2 regions of the Micromonospora sp. NPDC002717 genome follow, and region 1 is predicted to be linked to the other one. Evidence: predicted binding sites of a transcription regulator. Region 1 holds the regulator's gene; the other holds the start of a gene.
What was found. The regulator HrcA, encoded in region 1, represses chaperone genes, less so after heat shock. The targets are predictions, from matches to a motif close to GGTTNGCACNCTCNNNNNGAGNGTGCNAACC.
Positions count from the first base shown of each region.

Region 1 (4,280 bases):
GGTGCTCACCGCCGACGAGGCGCACATGGAGGACGTCATGCTCCGGCTGCGGCTCGCCTCCGGGCTGCCGCTGGACGCCTTGGACGACGCCGGCCGGGCCGGCGCCGAGCGGGCGCTCGCCGACGGCCTGCTGGCCGGCCCCGACCACGCGGCGGGCCGGGCCGTGCTGACCCTGCGGGGGCGGCTGCTCGCCGACGCGGTCGTCCGCGACCTGCTGCCCTGAGGCGCGGAGGCCCCGCCGTGCGGTGGCGCGGGCGGGGAGGCCCCGCCGTGTGGCGGCGCGTGGCCGGGCCCGGCCGGGGGAGCGGCCGGCCCGGCTCACCTGGTGAAGCTGTAGGCCATCGGGTAGCGGTAGAGCAGGCCCTCGTTGGCCTTGACCCCGGCGACGATCCCGAAGATCAGCGGCACCAGCCAGACGAGCATCGGGACGAAGAACAGGATCCCGCAGGTGATCAGGGTGAGCACCCAGCTCAGCACGCCCACGATCGCCCAGGTGATCTGGAAGTTCAGCGCCGCGACGGCGTGCGCCCGGACGGTCGGCGACTGTTGCCCCCGGGCCATCAACGCGATGAGCGGCGCGACCCAGCCGAGCAGGCCGCCGCCGACGATCACCCCGGCCGCGCCGCCGAAGTGGGCGATCAGGGCCCAGTTCTTGTCCTCGTTGTTGGCGTAGCCGCCGGTGGGCGCGCCGTAGCCGCCGCCGGTCGGATAGCCGGCCCCCGGCGGGGGGTAGCCGCCCGGCGGGGGATAGCCCCCGGGCGGCGGGTAGCCACCCGGCGGAGGGTAGCCGCCCGACGGCGGTTGGTCACCGGTGGGCGGCGGATAGCCGCCGGGCGGGGGATAGCCGCCCGGGCCCGGTGCCCCGGACAGTGGTGCGGTGGGTTCGTCGGAGCCGGCCGGCCCGGGAACCCCCGACGGAGCGGCCGGGTCCGGCCGGTCGCCGGGGTCCCCCGCTCCGGGAGGGCGAGGTGGTTCAGTCATGGACGTCACGGTAGGGGCCGCGGGCAAGGTCGCACCAGAGCGACTCCGACCGGGATGTCCGGATGATCGGCTCTGGCGCCGCCGCCTCCGCGGGCCGTGTGGCGCCGGTCGGATCGCCGTCCCAGGTTGATCATCGCGTCGGCGGGCGCGCCGACGTAGACTGGCACTCGTCCGTAGCGAGTGCCAGCAACCCGCCCGCCCCTCGGGGCGCGGGGGGTCCGACGTGCGACAGGAGGTGGGGAACGATGGGTCTCGACGACCGCAAGCTCGCCGTGCTGCGCGCGATCGTCGAGGACTACGTCGCCACGCAGGAGCCCGTCGGCAGCAAGTCGCTGGTCGAGCGGCACCAGCTCGGGGTCTCCCCGGCGACCGTCCGCAACGACATGGCCGTGCTGGAGGAGGAGGGCTACATCCGCCAGCCGCACACCAGCGCCGGCCGGGTGCCCACCGACCGTGGCTACCGGCTCTTCGTGGACCGGCTGTCCCGGGTCAAGCCGCTCAGCCCGGCCGAGCGCCGCGCGATCGAGCGCTTCCTGGTCGGCGCGGTCGACCTCGACGACGTGGTGCACCGCACCGTACGACTGCTGGCGCAGCTGACCCGGCAGGTCGCCGTGGTGCAGTACCCGAGCCTGGCCCGCTCCTCCGTCCGCCACCTGGAGCTGGTGCCGATCTCCACGACCCGGCTGATGCTGGTCATGATCGCCGACACCGGCCGGGTCGAGCAGCGGCTGGTCGAACTGCCCGGGCCGATCCCCGCCGACGACGTCACGGACCTGCGTCGGCTGGTCAACGAGAAGCTGGTCGGCACCCGGCTGTCCGAGACCCCGCCGCTGGTGCAGGCGCTGGTCGACGAGTCGGTGCCGCACCTGCGGCCGGCCATGACCACCCTCTCCACCGTGCTGCTGGAGACGCTGGTCGAGCGGCACGAGGAGCGGATCGCGTTGGCCGGTACGGCCAACCTCACCCGCGGCGGCCTGCTCGACTTCCAGGGCTCGCTGCGCCCCATCCTGGAGGCGCTGGAGGAGGAGGTCGTGCTGCTCAAGCTCATCGGCGAGGCGGAGCCGAGCACGACCCGGGTGCTGATCGGCGACGAGAACGAGATCGACAACCTGCGCGCCGCCTCGGTGGTCAGCACCGGCTACGGGCCGGGCGCGACGATCGTGGGCGGGCTCGGCGTGCTCGGGCCGACCCGGATGGACTACCCCGGCACCATCGCCACGGTGAGGGCCGTGGCACGCTACGTGGGCGAGCTGCTGGCCCAGAACTGACCAGTCAGGGCCGACGGCCGGCTCCGGCCGACGACCGGCGCAACGCGAGACGAACATGAGGACACGGAACGCAGTGGCCAGGGACTACTACGGCATTCTCGGGGTGAGCCGGGAAGCCTCCGACGACGAGATCAAGCGCGCCTACCGGAAGCTGGCGCGGCAGTTCCACCCGGACGTCAATCCGGACCCGGAGGCACAGGAGAAGTTCAAGGACATCAACGCCGCGTACGAGGTCCTCTCGGACGACCGGAAACGGCAGATCGTCGACCTGGGCGGCGACCCGCTCGCCCCCGGCGGCGGGGGCGCGGGCGGTCCGGGCGGTCCCGGCGGCGCCGGCCCGTTCGTCGGCTTCCAGGACATCATGGACGCGTTCTTCGGTGGCGCGGCCGGCGGGTCGCGGGGCCCGCGACCGCGGACCCGGCCGGGCGCCGACGCGATCCTGCGGCTGGAGCTGGACCTGAACGAGACCGCGTTCGGCGTCGAGGCGCCGATCACCGTCGACACCGCCGTGCTCTGCACCACCTGCTCCGGCGCCGGCACCGCGGCCGGCACCCACCTGGCCACCTGCGAGGCGTGCGGCGGCCGTGGCGAGGTGCAGTCGGTGCAGCGCACCTTCCTCGGTCAGGTGGTCTCCGCCCGCCCGTGCACCGTCTGCCAGGGCTACGGCACCACCATCCCGCACCCCTGCCCGACGTGCGCCGGCGACGGCCGCGTCCGCACCCGGCGTTCGCTGACCGTCAAGATCCCCGCCGGGGTCGAGGACGGCATGCGCATCCGGCTGGCCCAGCAGGGCGAGGTCGGCCCGGGCGGCGGCACCGCCGGCGACCTCTACGTCGAGATCCACGAGCGGCCGCACGACGTCTACTCCCGCAAGGGCGACGACCTGCACTGCCGGGTCACCGTGCCGATGACCGCCGCCGCCCTCGGCACCCGGCTGACCATCAAGACGCTGGACAGCGAGGAGACGGTCGACGTCAAGGCCGGCACCCAGCCGGGCAGCACGCTGCGGCTGCGCGCCCGAGGCGTGCCGCACCTGCGCGGCACCGGCCGGGGCGACCTCTACGTCCACCTCGACGTGCGCACCCCGACGAAGCTCGACGCCGACCAGGAGCGGATGCTGCGCGACTTCGCCAAGACCCGGGGCGAGGAGGTCGCCGAGCTGACCAAGCAGGGTGGCTTCTTCTCCCGGATGCGCGACGCCTTCAACGGCCACGCCTGACGCCCACGCCCCCGGGCCGCCGCGCTCCGCGGCGGCCCGGTCGGCTCCACCGCCCTCGCCGCCCCGGCGGTCGCCGGGGCGGCTAGCCTGATCGTCGTGTCCGCGCCGCTGTTCCTGGTCGAGTCGCTGCCCACCGCCGACCGGCTGACCCTCGACGGCCCCGAGGGGCATCACGCCGCCACCGTGCAGCGGCTCCGCGTCGGCGAGGAACTGCTGCTCGCCGACGGGCGGGGCGGCACCGCCGCCGCCGTGGTCACCGCCGTCGGCCGCGGCACCCTCGACCTGGAGATCACCTCCCGGGGGTACGTCGACGCCTCCGTCCCGCGCCTGGTGGTGGTGCAGGGCATCGCCAAGGGCGACCGGGGCGAGCTGGCCGTGCAGGCGATGACCGAGGTCGGGGTGGACGAGATCGTGCCCTGGGCGGCGGCCCGCTCGGTCACCCAGTGGCGCGGCGACCGGGGCGTACGGGCGCGGGAGAAGTGGGCGGCGACCGCCCGGGAGGCGGCCAAGCAGGCCCGCCGCGCCTGGCTGCCCGTGGTGGCGGGGACGCCGGACGAGTCCACCGCCCGGGTCACGCGCCGCATCGGCGGGGCCGCCGCGGCGTTCGTGCTGCACGAGGAGGCGCAGGAGCGGCTGACCACCGCCGAGCTGCCCGCCACGGGCGAGATCGTGCTGGTCGTCGGGCCGGAGGGCGGGATCGCCGACAGCGAGCTGGACACCTTCACCGGGGCCGGGGCCCGCGCCGTCCGCCTGGGCCCGTCGGTGCTGCGCACCTCGACGGCCGGCGTGGCCGCCCTCGCGGTGCTCGCCAC
Region 1 covers NZ_JBEOVW010000023.1:36,378-40,657, reverse strand. Annotated here, with positions in the region: gene hemW (radical SAM family heme chaperone HemW) at 1-223, shown strand, start outside; gene ABT006_RS26935 (DUF4870 domain-containing protein) at 319-981, opposite strand; gene hrcA (heat-inducible transcriptional repressor HrcA) at 1,227-2,249, shown strand; gene dnaJ (molecular chaperone DnaJ) at 2,323-3,468, shown strand; gene ABT006_RS26920 (16S rRNA (uracil(1498)-N(3))-methyltransferase) at 3,565-4,280, shown strand, end outside.

Region 2 (4,280 bases), on a different contig from region 1:
ATCATCTGGTCGGCGATCGTGGAGAACTGGGACTTGTCGCCCTGGGCGTTCTGGATGTCGTACTGGACACCGGCCGCCTTGAACGCCTCCTCCAGGAACTTGCGGTCCGCGCCCTCCCAGCGGGCGGAGGACTTGCTGTCCGGGAGGATCACGCCGATCTTCGGGGCCCGGGTGCCGCCGGCCTGGTCGCCGCCGCCGGTCTCGTCGCCGCAGGCGGTCATGCCGCCGGTGGCGAGCAGGCCCACGGCGGCGAGGGTGAGGAAGCCCTTGCGCATGTGCAGGGTCCTTTCGGGGGTGGGGGATGATGCTGGTTTGTTGTGTCCGGCAACGTATTCCGCGTCACACTGCGGGCACAAGAGTGCCGAGGTGGCGAGTTTGTTGTCGGCAGTAACAATTCAGCAACGTCTCTGTCGCCCGGCCGTCGCCCGCACGGGAGCGCTCTCCCGCCTGCTCAGGGAGCGGCGCAGCTCAGCGGGCGGACAGCGGGGCCGTGGCCGCCCCGGTGAGGGCGACCAGGTCCTGCGGGGCGAGCTGGAGCTGGAGGCCGCGCCGGCCCGCCGAGACGTAGACGGTGGGATGGTCGAGCGCCGACGAGTCGAGCACCGTGGGCAGCCGCCGACGCTGACCGAGCGGGCTGATCCCGCCGCGCACGTAGCCGGTGACCCGTTCGGCCACCGCCCGGTCGGCCATGGCGGCCCGCTTGCCGCCGACCGCCGCGGCGAGCGCCTTGAGGTCCAGCTCGCCGGTGACCGGCACGACCGCCACGGTCAGCGCGCCGTCGACCTCGGCGACCAGCGACTTGAACACCCGCTCCGGCGGCACCCCCAGCGCCGCCGCGACCAGCGCGCCGTAGTTCGGCGCGTCGGGGGAGACGTCGTACGGATGCGTGCTGTGGGCGATCTTCCGCTTCGTCAGCAGCGCGGTCGCCGGAGTGCCCTGTCCCGCCATGACCGTCAAGCTAACCCGGGTCCGGGTGACCCGCGAGCCGATAAGGCCGGCTACCCGACCGGCCGGCAGACCAGCGCCGTCGGCGCCCCGGCGACCCGGGTCAGCACCAGGCTGGCCGCCTCGTCGCCGGCCAGCCGCAGATCCCGCCGCAGCTTCTCCGGCTCTAGCGCGGAGCCGCGCTTGAGGATCTCCACCCGCCCGACCCGGCGCTCCCGCAGCAGCGCCCGCAGCCGCTTGAGCGAGAACGGCAGCACGTCGGTGACCTCCAGGCAGCGGGCGAACGGGGTCGCCGCCGGGGCGTCCGCGTAGAGGTAGGCGATGCTCGGGTCGGCCAGCGTCGCGTCGAGGGCGCCGGCCAGCTCCGCGACCAGGTGCGCGCGGACCACCGCCGGATCCGGGTCGTACAGGAAGCGGCGGACCGGCCCGACCGGCGCCTCGGCGTCGCCGGAGCCGGTCAGCGCGTGCGCGGCGGCACCGCGCAGCAGGGTGGCCCGGCGGGGGACCTCGGCGAGCCGGCCGCACCACAGCGCCGCCTCGACCAGGTCGCCGTCCGCGCTCACCCACTCCGCCTCGGCGCCCGCGGGGATCAGCGCGTGGTCGATCCCGGGCGCCACCTTCACCACCGTGTACGGCACCCGCGCGGCCAGGCCGACGACGAAGTCCCAGGGCGGGGAGTAGGCGTTCGGGTCGAAGACCCGCCGCCCGGTGCCCGCCTTCCGCCGCGCCGGGTCGCAGAACACCCCGTCGACCCGGCTGACGTCGAACGCCGTGGCGTCGCCGCACTCCACCGTGAACAGCTCGGCCAGCCCGGCCGCCTCCGCGTTGGCGGCGGCCATCGCGGCGGTCACCGGGTCGGCCTCCACCCCGTACACCCGGATGCCGGCCCGCGCGGCGGCGAGCGCGTCCGCGCCGAGGCCGCACCCGAGGTCGGCCAGGGTGCGCACGCCAGCGGCGCGCAGCCGGCCGGCGCGCCGCGCCGCGACGGGGCCGCGGGTGGCCTGCTCCAGCCCGGCCCGGGTCAGGAACATCCCCGCCGCCGCCGGCCCGAACTTGCCGACCGCCCGGCGGCGCAGCTCGGCCTGGGTGAGCGCGGCCGCCGCCAGCGCGGGCGGCATCCCGGCGGAACGGAGCGCGGCCGCTGCGGCCAGCGGGTCGCCGCCGGCCACCCGCGCGGCCGCGTCGAGCGCGACCGACCCCTCGGGCGTACGCAGGGCGGCGAGCTGGTCGAGGTCCACGCGGTCATTCTGGCCGCCCGGCCCGACGCGCCGGCCGGCGGGTTGGCACTCTCCTTGACGGAGTGCTAGCCGAGGAATAACCTGCGATTAGCACTCTCACCCCGAGGGTGCCAGCTTCCGGGCCGTCAGGCCCGGGCGCTGAACGCCAGGCGGACCGGCACCCGCGACGACGGCCCCGCCCGGTGGCATGTGGCAGATTGACGCTGGTCGGCTCGCCGGCCGGTAACGAAACCAGTACCCCAGGAGGGTATGCCCGTGACTACCGCGACCAAGGTTGCGATCAAGCCGCTCGAGGACCGGATCCTGGTCCAGGCGAACGAGGCTGAGACCACCACGGCGTCGGGCATCGTGATCCCCGACACCGCCAAGGAGAAGCCGCAGGAGGGCACCGTCCTCGCTGTCGGCCCGGGCCGCGTCGACGACAAGGGCAACCGGATCCCGGTTGACGTCAAGGTCGGCGACACCGTCATCTACTCGAAGTACGGCGGCACCGAGGTCAAGTACGCCGGCGAGGAGTACCTGGTGCTCTCCGCCCGCGACGTCCTCGCGGTCATCGAGAAGTAAGCAACCGATCAGTGTCGTTGCCCCGGTCCGGCTCGCCGGGCCGGGGCAACGTCGCTTCGAAGGGACATTCATGGCGAAGATCCTGAGCTTCTCGGACGACGCCCGGCACCTGCTCGAGCACGGTGTCAACGCCCTCGCGGACGCGGTCAAGGTGACCCTCGGCCCGCGCGGGCGCAACGTCGTCCTGGACAAGAAATTCGGTGCGCCCACGATCACCAACGACGGCGTGACCATCGCCAAGGAGATCGAGCTCACCAACCCGTACGAGAACCTCGGCGCGCAGCTGGTCAAGGAGGTGGCGACCAAGACCAACGACGTCGCCGGCGACGGGACCACCACCGCCACCGTGCTGGCCCAGGCGATGGTCCGCGAGGGCCTGCGCAACGTGGCGGCCGGCGCCAACCCGACCGGCCTCAAGCGGGGCATCGACGCGGCGGCCGCCAAGGTCTCCGAGGCGCTGCTCGGCCGCGCGGTCGAGGTCGCCGACAAGAAGTCGATCGCGCACGTCGCGACCATCTCCGCGCAGGACGCCACCATCGGCGAGCTGATCGCCGAGGCGATGGAGCGGGTCGGCCGCGACGGTGTCATCACCGTCGAGGAGGGCTCCGCGCTCACCACCGAGCTGGACGTCACCGAGGGCCTCCAGTTCGACAAGGGCTTCATCTCGCCGAACTTCGTCACCGACGTGGAGGGGCAGGAGTCGGTCCTGGAGGACCCGTACATCCTGATCACCACCCAGAAGATCTCGGCGATCGAGGAGCTGCTGCCGCTGCTGGAGAAGGTCCTCCAGAACAGCAAGCCGCTGCTGATCATCGCCGAGGACGTCGAGGGCCAGGCGCTGTCCACCCTGGTGGTCAACTCGATCCGCAAGACCCTCAAGGTCTGCGCGGTCAAGGCCCCGGGCTTCGGCGACCGCCGCAAGGCGATGCTGCAGGACATGGCGATCCTCACCGGCGCCGAGCTGGTCGCCCCGGAGCTGGGCTACAAGCTCGACCAGGTGGGCCTGGAGGTGCTCGGCAGCGCCCGGCGCGTGGTGGTCGACAAGGAGAACACCACGATCGTCGACGGCGGCGGCCAGGCGAGCGAGGTCGCGGACCGGGTGGCCCAGATCCGCAAGGAGATCGAGGCCTCCGACTCCGACTGGGACCGGGAGAAGCTCGCCGAGCGGCTGGCCAAGCTGTCCGGCGGCATCGCGGTCATCAAGGTCGGCGCCGCGACCGAGGTCGAGATGAAGGAGCGCAAGCACCGCATCGAGGACGCGATCGCCGCGACCAAGGCCGCGGTCGAGGAGGGCACCGTCCCGGGCGGCGGCGCCGCCCTGGCGCAGATCCTGCCGGCGCTGGACGATGACCTCGGCTTCACCGGTGACGAGAAGGTCGGCGTCTCGATCGTGCGCAAGGCGCTGGTCGAGCCGCTGCGCTGGATCGCCCAGAACGCCGGCCACGACGGCTACGTCGTGGTGCAGAAGGTCGTCGGCAAGGAGTGGGGCCACGGCCTCGACGCCGCCAGCGGCGAGTACGTCGACCTGGCGAA
Region 2 covers NZ_JBEOVW010000003.1:323,250-327,529, reverse strand. Annotated here, with positions in the region: gene ABT006_RS07920 (sugar ABC transporter substrate-binding protein) at 1-275, opposite strand, end outside; gene ybaK (Cys-tRNA(Pro) deacylase) at 469-948, opposite strand; gene ABT006_RS07910 (THUMP-like domain-containing protein) at 999-2,183, opposite strand; gene groES (co-chaperone GroES) at 2,439-2,747, shown strand; gene groL (chaperonin GroEL) at 2,818-4,280, shown strand, end outside.
Region 2: a site for HrcA is predicted at 2,269-2,299, ahead of groES (co-chaperone GroES). Genes of this name have one in related genera too.